Regions from separate parts of the Streptomyces sp. NBC_00094 genome, predicted to be linked through region 1. Evidence: riboswitches for the same ligand, from Rfam matches in the RefSeq annotation. Region 1 holds a riboswitch; the other holds the start of a gene.
The links. Region 1 has a riboswitch for thiamine pyrophosphate ahead of OG580_RS26185 (thiamine ABC transporter substrate binding subunit). Riboswitches for the same ligand answer to the same signal wherever they lie in the genome.
Positions count from the first base shown of each region.

Region 2: another riboswitch for thiamine pyrophosphate. It lies ahead of thiO (glycine oxidase ThiO); the one in region 1 lies ahead of OG580_RS26185 (thiamine ABC transporter substrate binding subunit).

Region 1 is NZ_JAPEMB010000001.1:5,860,329-5,866,112, forward strand. It holds gene pyrH (UMP kinase) at 1-104, shown strand, start outside; gene frr (ribosome recycling factor) at 203-760, shown strand; gene OG580_RS26175 (phosphatidate cytidylyltransferase) at 760-1,863, shown strand; gene rlmN (23S rRNA (adenine(2503)-C(2))-methyltransferase RlmN) at 2,072-3,184, shown strand; TPP riboswitch at 3,214-3,323, shown strand; gene OG580_RS26185 (thiamine ABC transporter substrate binding subunit) at 3,401-4,519, shown strand; gene OG580_RS26190 (iron ABC transporter permease) at 4,567-5,784, shown strand, end outside.
Region 2 is NZ_JAPEMB010000001.1:2,120,916-2,126,699, forward strand. It holds gene thiE (thiamine phosphate synthase) at 1-43, opposite strand, end outside; gene OG580_RS09175 (Rv2175c family DNA-binding protein) at 146-511, opposite strand; gene OG580_RS09180 (NAD(P)/FAD-dependent oxidoreductase) at 603-1,817, opposite strand; TPP riboswitch at 1,900-2,012, shown strand; gene thiO (glycine oxidase ThiO) at 2,010-3,173, shown strand; gene thiS (sulfur carrier protein ThiS) at 3,170-3,370, shown strand; gene OG580_RS09195 (thiazole synthase) at 3,376-4,170, shown strand; gene pknB (Stk1 family PASTA domain-containing Ser/Thr kinase) at 4,281-5,784, shown strand, end outside.

The DNA of each region.
Region 1 (5,784 bases):
TCCCGATCCTCGTCTTCGAACTGCTCACCGAGGGCAATATCGCTCGCGCGGTGAAGGGTGAGAAGATCGGCACGCTCGTGAGCGACCAGGGCACCCGGGCCTGACACCCGAACCGGGAACCGCCCCGCAAGGGGATGGGACAGAGCCCTGCCGGTCGTACCCACCGTGCAGGACACAACGCGACGACACGCAGGAGCATGTGGTGATCGAAGAGACCCTCCTCGAGGCCGAGGAGAAGATGGAGAAGGCCGTCGTGGTCGCCAAGGAGGACTTCGCCGCGATCCGCACCGGCCGTGCGCACCCGGCGATGTTCAACAAGATCGTGGCCGACTACTACGGCGCCATCACCCCCATCAACCAGCTCGCGTCGTTCTCCGTTCCGGAGCCGCGCATGGCTGTGGTGACCCCGTTCGACAAGAGCGCCCTGCGCAACATCGAGCAGGCGATCCGGGACTCGGACCTCGGTGTCAACCCGAGCAACGACGGCAACATCATCCGGGTGGTGTTCCCCGAGCTGACCGAGGAGCGCCGCCGGGAGTACATCAAGGTGGCCAAGAGCAAGGCCGAGGACTCGAAGATCTCGATCCGCTCGGTGCGCCGCAAGGCCAAGGAGTCCATCGACAAGCTCGTCAAGGACGGCGAGGTCGGCGAGGACGACGGCCGTCGCGCCGAGAAGGAGCTCGACGACACCACCGCGAAGTACGTCGCGCAGGTGGACGAGCTGCTGAAGCACAAGGAAGCCGAGCTGCTCGAGGTCTGATGAACGACTCTTCCTGGGGGGCCCCGGCCGGTATCGGCCGTGGGGGACCCGACCAGGGGCCTGCCCCGGCGGGTCCCGCAGACGATCGGCATCAGGCGGCGCAGACTCGGCCCATGCCCATCGTGCCCGACGTTCCCGCCGGCGGATTCCAGGACGGTCACGGCCGGGGGGCCGCTCACCAGAGCGGTCCCCTGTTCCGTGACGAGACGCCGCACGAGCACCCGCAGGAGCCCATGTCCAGCCCCACTCCGCCTCCGCCGCCCGCGCCGACGGCGCCACGGCAGAAGAAGAGCGCGGGGCGTGACCTGGGCGCGGCCATAGGAGTCGGGGTCGGTCTCGGCGCCGTCATCGCCGCCTCGCTGTTCATCTGGAAGCCGGCGTTCATCGGTGTGATAGCGGTCGCCGTGGTCGTCGGTCTGTGGGAGCTCACCTCGCGCCTCCAGGAGCGCAAGGCGATCAAGGCTCCGCTGGTCCCGCTCGCGGTCGGCGGTGCGGCGATGGTCGTCGCCGGCTACGTGCGGGGTCCCGAGGGCGCCTGGGTCGCGATGGCCCTGACGGCGCTCGCGGTGCTGGTCTGGCGGATGACGGAGCCGCCCGAGGGCTATCTGAAGGACGTCACGGCGGGCGTGTTCGCCGCGTTCTACGTGCCGTTCCTGGCGACCTTCGTGGCGATGCTGCTCACCGCGGACGACGGTCCGCAGCGGGTGCTGACCTTCCTGATCCTCACGGTGGTCAGCGACACCGGGGCGTACGCGGTCGGCTGGCGCTTCGGCAAGCACAAGCTGGCGCCGAGGATCAGCCCCGGCAAGACCCGCGAGGGTCTGCTCGGCGCGGTGGCCTTCGCCATGGCGGCGGGCGCGCTGTGCATGGAGTTCATGATCGACGACGGGACCTGGTGGCAGGGTCTGCTCCTCGGTCTCGCGGTGGCGGCGAGCGCGACGCTCGGCGACCTCGGCGAGTCGATGATCAAGCGCGATCTCGGCATCAAGGACATGGGCACCCTGCTTCCCGGCCACGGCGGCATCATGGACCGGCTGGACTCGTTGCTGCCGACGGCGCCGGTGGTGTGGTTGCTGCTGGCGCTGTTCGTCGGGACGGGTTGACCGGGCGGTCGGTTTAGTCCGTCGGAGAGGGTTGACGGACAGCGGGTACTCTGGAAGGGCTCGTGGCGCGTGCGCCGCGGGCCCTTCCGTCGTCCTCGCCGCCGCGAGGGCGCTCCAGTGAGGTCTCCTGGCTTCGGCATCGTCATGCCGCGCTGCCCGCCGACGCGGGGCTGTCCGGACCTCGTGCCGTCTGAGGAGACACCCGATCGTGGCCCGTCCAGTGCCCGGAGAACTCACTTTCGTCGCCCCCCGCGGAGCCAAGAAGCCGCCGCGGCACCTCGCCGACCTCTCGCCCGCCGAGCGCAAGGAGGCCGTCGCCGCGATCGGTGAGAAGCCGTTCCGCGCCAAGCAGCTGTCGACGCACTACTTCGCGCGGTACGCGCACGACCCCGCCGAGTGGACCGACATCCCGGCCGCCTCGCGGGAGAAGCTCGCCGGGGAGCTGCTGCCCGACCTGATGTCGGTGGTGCGGCACATCTCGTGCGACGACGACACCACCCGTAAGACCCTGTGGCGGCTGCACGACGGCACGCTCGTGGAGTCGGTGCTCATGCGCTACCCGGACCGGGTGACCATGTGCATCTCCTCGCAGGCCGGCTGCGGGATGAACTGCCCGTTCTGCGCGACCGGGCAGGCCGGGCTCGACCGGAACCTGTCGACCGCCGAGATCGTGCACCAGATCGTGGACGGGATGCGGGCCCTGCGCGACGGGGAGGTGCCCGGGGGACCGGCGCGGCTCTCCAACATCGTGTTCATGGGCATGGGCGAGCCGCTCGCCAACTACAAGCGGGTCGTCGGCGCGATCCGGCGCCTCACCGACCCCGAGCCGGACGGTCTGGGGCTCTCGCAGCGCGGCATCACGGTGTCCACGGTCGGTCTCGTGCCGGCGATGCTGCGCTTCGCCGACGAGGGCTTCAAGTGCCGTCTCGCGGTCTCGCTGCACGCCCCCGACGACGAGCTGCGCGACACCCTGGTGCCGGTGAACACCCGCTGGAAGGTGCGCGAGGTCCTCGACGCCGCCTGGGAGTACGCGGAGAAGTCCGGGCGCCGGGTCTCGATCGAGTACGCGCTCATCCGTGACATCAACGACCAGGCCTGGCGCGGTGACCTTCTCGGCCGGCTGCTCAAGGGCAAGCGGGTGCACGTCAACCTGATCCCGCTGAACCCGACCCCCGGGTCGAAGTGGACGGCGTCCCGTCCGGAGGACGAGAAGGCCTTCGTCGAGGCCATCGCCCGCCACGGGGTTCCGGTGACCGTGCGGGACACCCGAGGCCAGGAGATCGACGGTGCCTGTGGACAGCTGGCGGCCTCCGAACGCTGACCTTGTAGTCTGAGCTCGAACACATCTTCATATTCCGACAGGGGAGCGCCACAGCGCTGAGAGTGCGGTGACCGTAGACCGCAGACCCTCTGAACCTTGCCCAGGTCATTCTGGGTAGGAAGTTCGGTCGTTAACTCAAGCTGTTGCGCCCTGCCCGCGTCCGGTTCCGCCGGACGTGGGCAGGGCCGCGTCTCTTCCTGGACACACCCAGGAGGAATGTCAGTGAGCACCACCATTTCGGCGAGCACGAAGAGAATGGCCGCCGCCGCGCTCGTCGCGGCGCTGGGCGTCACCACCCTCGCCGCCTGCGGCACGGAGGACGTCCGCGACGCCGCGGGGAAGACCGGTGCGCCCGCGCCGAAGACCGTGACCCTCGTGAGTCACGACTCGTTCAACGCCTCCAAGGAGGTGCTGGCGGCCTTCACGAAGGAGACCGGTTTCACGGTCAAGGTCCTCAAGGCCGGCGACGCCGGCGAGGCCGTCAACAAGGAGATCCTGACCAAGGGCTCCCCTCAGGGCGACGTCTTCTTCGGTGTCGACAACACCCTGCTCTCCCGCGCCCTCGACAACGGGATCTTCGTTCCGTACGAGGCGAAGGGCCTGGACCGGGTCCCGGCCACGTACCGGCTCGACGCGGAGAACCGGGTCACGCCCGTCGACTCCGGCGACATCTGCGTCAACTACGACAAGAAGTACTTCGCCGACAAGAAGCTGGCGCCGCCGCAGACCTTCGACGACCTGGCGAAGCCGGCGTACAAGGACCTGCTCGTCGTGGAGAACCCGGAGCGGTCCTCCCCGGGCCTCGGCTTCCTCCTCGGTACGGCCGCGAAGTACGGCGACGAGGGCTGGCAGGACTACTGGAAGAAGCTCAAGGCCAACGGTGTGAAGACCGTCGACAGCTGGGAGCTCGCCTACAACCAGGAGTTCTCCGGATCGGCCGGTGGCAAGCAGGCCAAGGGCGACCGCCCGCTGGTCGTCTCGTACGCCTCCAGCCCGCCCGTCGAGGTGCTGTACGGCGAGCCGCAGCCGAAGGTGGCGCCGACCGGGGTGTCCACCGGCACCTGCTTCCGGCAGATCGAGTTCGCGGGCCTGCTGAACGGGGCGAAGAACCCCGAGGGCGGCAAGGCGCTGATCGACTTCCTGATCTCCAAGACGTTCCAGGACGACATGCCGCTGCAGATGTTCGTCAACCCGGTCGCGAAGGACGCGGCGCTGCCGGAGATCTTCACGAAGCACGGGGTCGTGATCGACGCGCCGGAGACCATGGCGCCCGCGAAGATCGCCGAGAAGCGTGACCCGTGGATCCAGCAGTGGTCGTCGCTCGTCCTGAAGTAGTGCGGGGCCGGGGCGATCTCCAGGGGAGCGCGACGCGGCTGGGGCTGATGGCCCTGCCCGTCGCGTTCTTCGGGGTGTTCTTCGCCTGGCCCGTCGTGTCGATCGTCGACCGGGGGCTGCGGCCCGACGGCGTCTGGCGGTTCGGCCGGATCGGCGAGACGCTGAGCCGGCCGGACATCCTCGACGTGCTCGGCTTCACCGCGTGGCAGGCGGCCGCCTCCACCGGTCTCACCCTGCTCGTGGCGCTGCCCGGCGCGTACGTCTTCGCGCGCTTCGACTTCCCCGGGAAGAACGTGCTGCGGGCCGTGGTCACGGTGCCGTTCGTGCTGCCGACCGTCCTCGTCGGCACGGCCTTCCTGGCGCTCGTCGGCCGGGGCGGTCTGACGGACGAGCTGTGGGGGCTGCGGCTCGACACGAGCGTGTGGGCGATCCTCCTCGCGCACGTCTTCTTCAACTACGCGGTCGTGGTCCGGACCGTCGGCGGCCTCTGGTCGCAGCTCGACCCGCGCCAGGAGGAGGCCGCCCGGGTCCTCGGCGCCTCGCGCTGGACGGCCTGGCGGACGGTGACCCTGCCGGCGCTGGTGCCGGCGGTGTCGGCGGCCGCCCTCATGGTCTTCCTCTTCACCTTCACCTCCTTCGGTGTCGTCCAGATCCTCGGTGGGGACCGGTACTCCACCCTGGAGGCCGAGATCTACCGGCAGACGGCCCGGCTGCTCGACCTGCCGACGGCCGCCGTCCTCACCCTCGTCCAGTTCGCCGCGGTCGGGGCGATCCTGGCCGTGCACGCCCGGACGGTACGGCGGCGGGAGACCGCGCTGCGGCTCGTACCGCCGGAGACGACCGCGCGTCGGCCGAGGGGAATCGGGCAGTGGACGCTGCTCGCCGGGGTGCTCCTCTCCGTGGCGCTGCTGATCCTGCTGCCGCTCGGGGTGCTCGTGGAGCGGTCGTTCGCCGGGTCGGGCGGCTACGGCCTCGGCTACTACCGGGCCCTCGGATCGCTCGACGAGTCCGGGACCTTCCTCGTGCCGCCGCTGGAGGCGATCGGGAACTCGCTGCGGTACGCGGTGGCCGCCACCGCCATCGCGGTGCTGATCGGCGGGCTCGCGGCGGCGGCGCTCACGAGGCGGGCCGGGCGGCTCGTGCGGGGCTTCGACGCGCTGCTCATGCTGCCGCTCGGGGTGTCGGCGGTCACCGTCGGCTTCGGGTTCCTCATCACGCTCGACGAGCCGCCGTTCGACCTGCGGGCCAGCTGGATCCTCGTACCG
Region 2 (5,784 bases), 3.7 Mb from region 1:
GGTAGAGCCGGGCGTCGGCGAGCTGCTCACGAGGCGTGGGCATGGGTGGGTTCCCCCCGTCGGTGGCGCCGGTGTCGCGGCGGCCGGCCCGTGAGGGGCCGGTCGCCGCGACACCCGCTGATGGTGTCTTCGGTACGTGCGGGCGTCAGAGGGCGAGCGCCTGGGCGCGGCGCTTCACCTCCGTGCCGCGATTCTCGTTGAGCGCCTGCGCGGGCGTGCCCGGCAGGCTCTCGTCCGGAGTGAAGAGCCACTCCAGCATCTCCTCGTCGGTGAAGCCGTCGTCCCGCAGCACGGTCAGGAGCCCGACGAGGCCCTTGACGATCGCGTCGCCCTGGATGAAGGCGGCGGGAATCTGCAGGGCGTTGTTCTCTCCACGGCGCACGGCGATGAGCTGACCTTCCTTGATCAGCTGCCGCACGCGCGTCACCTCGACATCGAGCATCTCCGCGATGTCGGGCACGTAGAGCCAGGCGGGGACGAGCGCATCGATCTTTACGTCAATCTCGGTCACGGGACAAGCCTGCCATCCCGGACCGCCAGTCGGCACCCGGGCCCCAGGGAGTGTCCTGTGGGTCGGGCCGGGCTCGACCCACAGGACACCCCTACCGGACGGCCGCCTTCAGGGGTACGGACGGGTCCGCGGCCCGCTCCGGATCGACCGGGGTGGCGGTCTCGATGAGCTTGCGGCCCTGGGCCAGGTCGCGGGGGCGGCCGACGGCGAGCAGGGCCACCGGGACCCCGTCGCGCAGCCAGAGCACGGACCAGGCCGCGTCGGCGGGGTCGCCGCGCCACAGGAGCTCGTCGGCGTCCGCGTGGTGTCCCGCGTACTGGACGAACCGGCCGAACTGCTCGGACCAGAAGTACGGGACCGGGTCGTACGGGCCGGAGTCGGCGCCGGTGATCGTGGCGGCGACGGTCCGCGGGCCCTGGAGGGCGTTGTCCCAGTGGTGGACGAGAAGGCGCTCGCCGTAGCGGGCCGAGGGGTAGGAGGCGCAGTCGCCGACCGCGTACACGTCGGGCAGGGAGGTGCGCAGCCGTTCGTCGGCGGTGACGGCGCCGTTCGGGTCGAGGACGATGCCGGAGCCGGTGAGCCAGCCGGTGGCGGGGCGGGCGCCGATGCCGACGACGACGGCGTCCGCGGGCAGCTCGCGGCCGTCGTCGAGGACGACCCGGCCGGGCTCGACGGTGTGCACGCGCGCGTGGGTGAGGAGTTCGGCGCCGTTCGCCGCGTACCAGCCGGCCATGGGGGCGGTGACCTCGGCGGGCAGGGCGCCGGCGAGGGGGCGGTCGGCCGCCTCGACGACGGTGACGGCGCAGCCCGCCTCGCGCGCGGCGGTGGCGAACTCGGCGCCGATCCAGCCGGCGCCGACGACCACGACGGCGTGGCGGCGCTCCAGGACGGGGCCGAGGCGCACGGCGTCGTCGAGGGTGCGCAGGAGGTGGACGCCGGGTACGCCCTCGGCGCCGGGGAGGGTGACCGGGTGGGCCCCGGTGGCGACGACCAGGACGTCGTACGGGACGGGCCCGGCCTCGGTGTCGACCTCGTGGTCGGCGGCGCGGAGCCCGGTGACGTCGAGGCCGAGGCGGAGGTCGATGTCCAGGGCCTCGAAGTCGACGTCGAAGGCGGAGTCCTCGGCCTTGCCGAGCAGGATCGCCTTGGAGAGCGGTGGCCGGTCGTAGGGCTGGTGGGGTTCGGCCCCGATGAGGGTGACGGTGCCGGTGAAGCCCTGTTCGCGCAGGGCGACGGCGGTCTGCACTCCCGCCATCCCGGCACCGACGATCACGACCTGCTGCTGGGCCTGCTTCTGCTCGCTCACCCGACCACCTTACGCATCTGACGATCCGTCAGGAAGGGAGGGGCCTGGGACCGCATCGGGGCTGCGGCTAGTCTGGCGGGCGTAAAGCACTCGCGGGAGCCCGGACGCACCGGGCTGAGAGGGAGGCTGGGCGGCCTCCGACCGTACGAACCTGATCCGGGTCATGCCGGCGAAGGGAGGGGCTGGACGCCCATGCGTTCTTCCGATGTCCTCGTGGTCGGGGGCGGCATCATCGGCCTGGTCACGGCCTGGCGGGCCGCGCAGCGCGGGCTGCGCACCGCCGTGGTCGACCCGGACCCGGGCGGCGGCGCCGCGCGGGTCGCGGCCGGGATGCTCGCCGCCGTCACCGAACTCCACTACGGCGAGGAGACCCTGCTCGGTCTCAACCTCGCCTCCTCCGCACGCTATCCCGCCTTCGTCGCCGAGCTGGAGGAGTCCACCGGTCACGACGTCGGCTACCGCGCCTGCGGCACCCTCGCCGTCGCCCTCGACGCCGACGACCGGGCCCACCTGCGCGAACTGCACGCCCTCCAGACCCGCTGCGGCCTCACCTCGGAGTGGCTGAGCGGGCGCGAGTGCCGCCGTCTCGAGCCGATGCTCGCTCCCGGGGTGCGCGGCGGGCTGCGCGTGGACGGCGACCACCAGGTCGACCCGCGCCGGCTGGCCGCCGCGCTCCTCACCGCCTGCGAGCGGGCCGGGGTCGTCTTCCACCGGGCCCTCGCCGAGCGCCTGACGGTGGTACGGGACCGGGCCCACGGAGTCGTCCTCACGGGCGGCGACGAGGTGACGGCGGACCAGGTCGTGCTGGCCGCGGGCAGCCTGAGCGGGCGGCTCGCGGGCGTGCCCGCCGAGGTCCTGCCGCCGGTCCGCCCCGTGAAGGGCCAGGTCCTGCGGCTGCGGGTGCCCGCCCCGTACGCCCCCTTCCTCTCCCGTACCGTCCGGGCCGTCGTCCGCGGCAGCCACGTCTACCTGGTGCCCCGCGAGAACGGCGAGCTCGTCGTCGGCGCCACCAGCGAGGAGCTGGGCTGGGACACGACGGTGACGGCGGGCGGGGTGTACGAGCTGCTGCGCGACGCCCACGAGCTCGTCCCCGGGATCACCGAGCTGCCGCTCACCGAGACCCGGGCCGGACTGCGCCCCGCGTCCCCGGACAACGCGCCGCTGCTCGGCCCCAGCGCCCTGCCCGGCCTGCACCTGGCCACCGGCCACTACCGCAACGGGGTGCTGCTCACCCCCGTCACCGGCGACGTCATGGCGGAGGTGCTCACCACGGGCGCCCTTCCCGACGAGGCGCGCCCCTTCACCCCCCGGCGCTTTTCCCCTACTCCTCCCGTACGACAGGAGCAGCCCGCATGAACGTGTCCGTGAACGGAGAACCCCGCGAGCTCGCCGGTCCCGTCTCCCTCGACGCCCTCGTCGCGACCCTGAGCACGGCCCCGACCGGGGTGGCCGCGGCCGTCAACGAGGCGGTCGTCCCGCGCAGCGAGTGGGCGGCGACGCTGCTCGGCGAGGGCGACCGGGTCGAGGTCCTGACCGCGGTGCAGGGGGGCTGAGCGCGATGTCCGACGACCTGTTCACCCTCGGGGGTACGGAGTTCTCCTCGCGTCTCATCATGGGCACCGGCGGCGCGCCGAGCCTCGACGTCCTGGAGCGCTCGCTGATCGCCAGCGGCACCGAGCTGACCACCGTCGCGATGCGGCGACTCGACCCCACGGTCCAGGGCTCGGTGCTCTCCGTCCTGGAGCGGCTCGGCATCCGGGTCCTGCCCAACACGGCGGGCTGCTTCACGGCGGGCGAGGCGGTCCTGACCGCCCGGCTCGCCCGGGAGGCGCTCGGAACCGACTGGATCAAGCTGGAGGTCGTCGCCGACGAGCGGACCCTCCTTCCCGACGGGGTGGAGCTCCTCGACGCGGCGGAGACCCTGGTCGACGAGGGCTTCACCGTCCTGCCGTACACCAACGACGACCCGGTCCTCGCGCGGAAGCTGGAGGACGTGGGGTGCGCGGCGATCATGCCGCTCGGCTCCCCGATCGGCTCGGGGCTCGGCATCCGCAACCCGCACAACTTCCAGCTGATCGTGGAGCGGGCGGAGGTCCCGGTGATCCTGGACGCCGGGGCGGGTACGGCCTCGGACGCGGCGCTCGCGATGGAGCTGGGGTGTGCCGCGGTGATGCTGGCCTCGGCGGTGACGCGGGCCCAGGAGCCGGCGCTCATGGCCTCGGCGATGCGGCACGCGGTGGAGGCGGGCCGGCTCGCGCACCGGGCGGGCCGCATCCCCCGCCGCCACTTCGCGGAGGCCTCCTCCCCGGTGGAGGGCCGTCCGCACCTGGACCCGGAGCGCCCGGCGTTCTGACGCGAGCCCGGCCTGATCGACAAGACACCCCCTGGGGCACTCGTCACAGCTGCGCTGCAGACCGGGGCATCCGCACGGGGGCCGTGTCCACGGCTCGTAGACTCGACGCCGTGGACACGACCCTTCAGGACCCCCTCGTCGGGAGGCTGCTCGACGGCCGCTACCGCGTCGACGCGCGCATCGCCGTCGGCGGGATGGCCACGGTCTACCGGGCCGTCGACACCCGCCTCGACCGCGTCCTCGCGCTCAAGGTGATGCACCCCGCCCTCGCGACGGACGCCGCCTTCGTCGAGCGGTTCATCCGCGAGGCCAAGTCCGTCGCCCGGCTCGCGCACCCGAACGTCGTGGGCGTCTTCGACCAGGGCGCCGAGGGCGCGTACGTCTACCTGGCGATGGAGTACGTCGCCGGCTGCACCCTCCGCGACGTCCTGCGCGAGCGCGGCGCGCTCGCGCCCCGCGCCGCCCTCGACATCCTGGAGCCCGTCCTCGCCGCGCTGGGCGCCGCGCACCGGGCCGGGTTCGTGCACCGCGACATGAAGCCGGAGAACGTCCTGATAGGGGACGACGGCCGGGTCAAGGTAGCCGATTTCGGTCTCGTACGGGCCGTGGGCTCGGCGACCGCCACCACCGGCTCGGTCCTCGGCACGGTCTCGTACCTCGCGCCGGAGCAGATCGAGCACGGCACGGCCGACACCCGCGCCGACGTGTACGCCTGCGGCGTCGTCCTGTACGAGATGCTGACCGGCGGCAAGCCCCACGCCGGCGACACCCCCGCGCAGGTGCTCTACCAGCACCTCCACACGGACGTGCCCGCCCCCTCCCTCGCCGCCCCGGGGCTCGCCCTGGAGCTGGACGAGCTGGTCGCGGCCGCCACGGCCCGCAACCCCGAGGTCCGCCCGCACGACGCCGTCGCGCTGCTCGCCCTGCTCCGGGAGGCCCGCGCCACGCTCGGTGACGAGCAACTGGACGCCGTGCCCCCGCAGGCGCGTTCCGAGGCCCGGGAAACGGCCGAGGACCGGACGAGCGTGATCGCCCGCGCCGTCCCGGCCGCCGCGGACGTCCAGCAGGTGCAGTACACGAACCGTCTTCCGGCCCCGGAACCGCCTCCGGCCGGCGCCCGCCGCAGGCCGCCCCGCGGCCCGCTGCTGATCGTCCTCGGCGTCCTGCTCGCGCTCGGCCTCGGAGCCGGCGTCTGGTACATCAATTCCGGCCAGTTCACCCGTGTCCCGGCCGTCCTCGGCCAGACCGAGGCCGTCGCGACCCAGCGGATCAAGGACGCCGGCCTGGACGTCGGCACGACGAAACGTGCCTTCAGTGAGGTGTACGAGCGCGGCACGGTCATGGCCGTCGACCCGGCGCCCGGCGAGCGCGTCCGGGGCAGCGACACGGTCACCCTCACGCTCTCCCGCGGCCCCGAGATCGTGAAGGTGCCCAACCTCAGGAACAAGCCGCTCCCGGAGGCCCAGCGCATCCTGAAGGAGGAGGGCCTGGCACCCGGAGTGATCACCAACGAGTTCAGCGACTCCGTCGCCCAGGGCGCCGTGATCAGTTCCGACCCCGAGCCCGGTACCGAGCGACGCCCCGACTCCGCCGTCGCCCTGGTGGTCAGCAAGG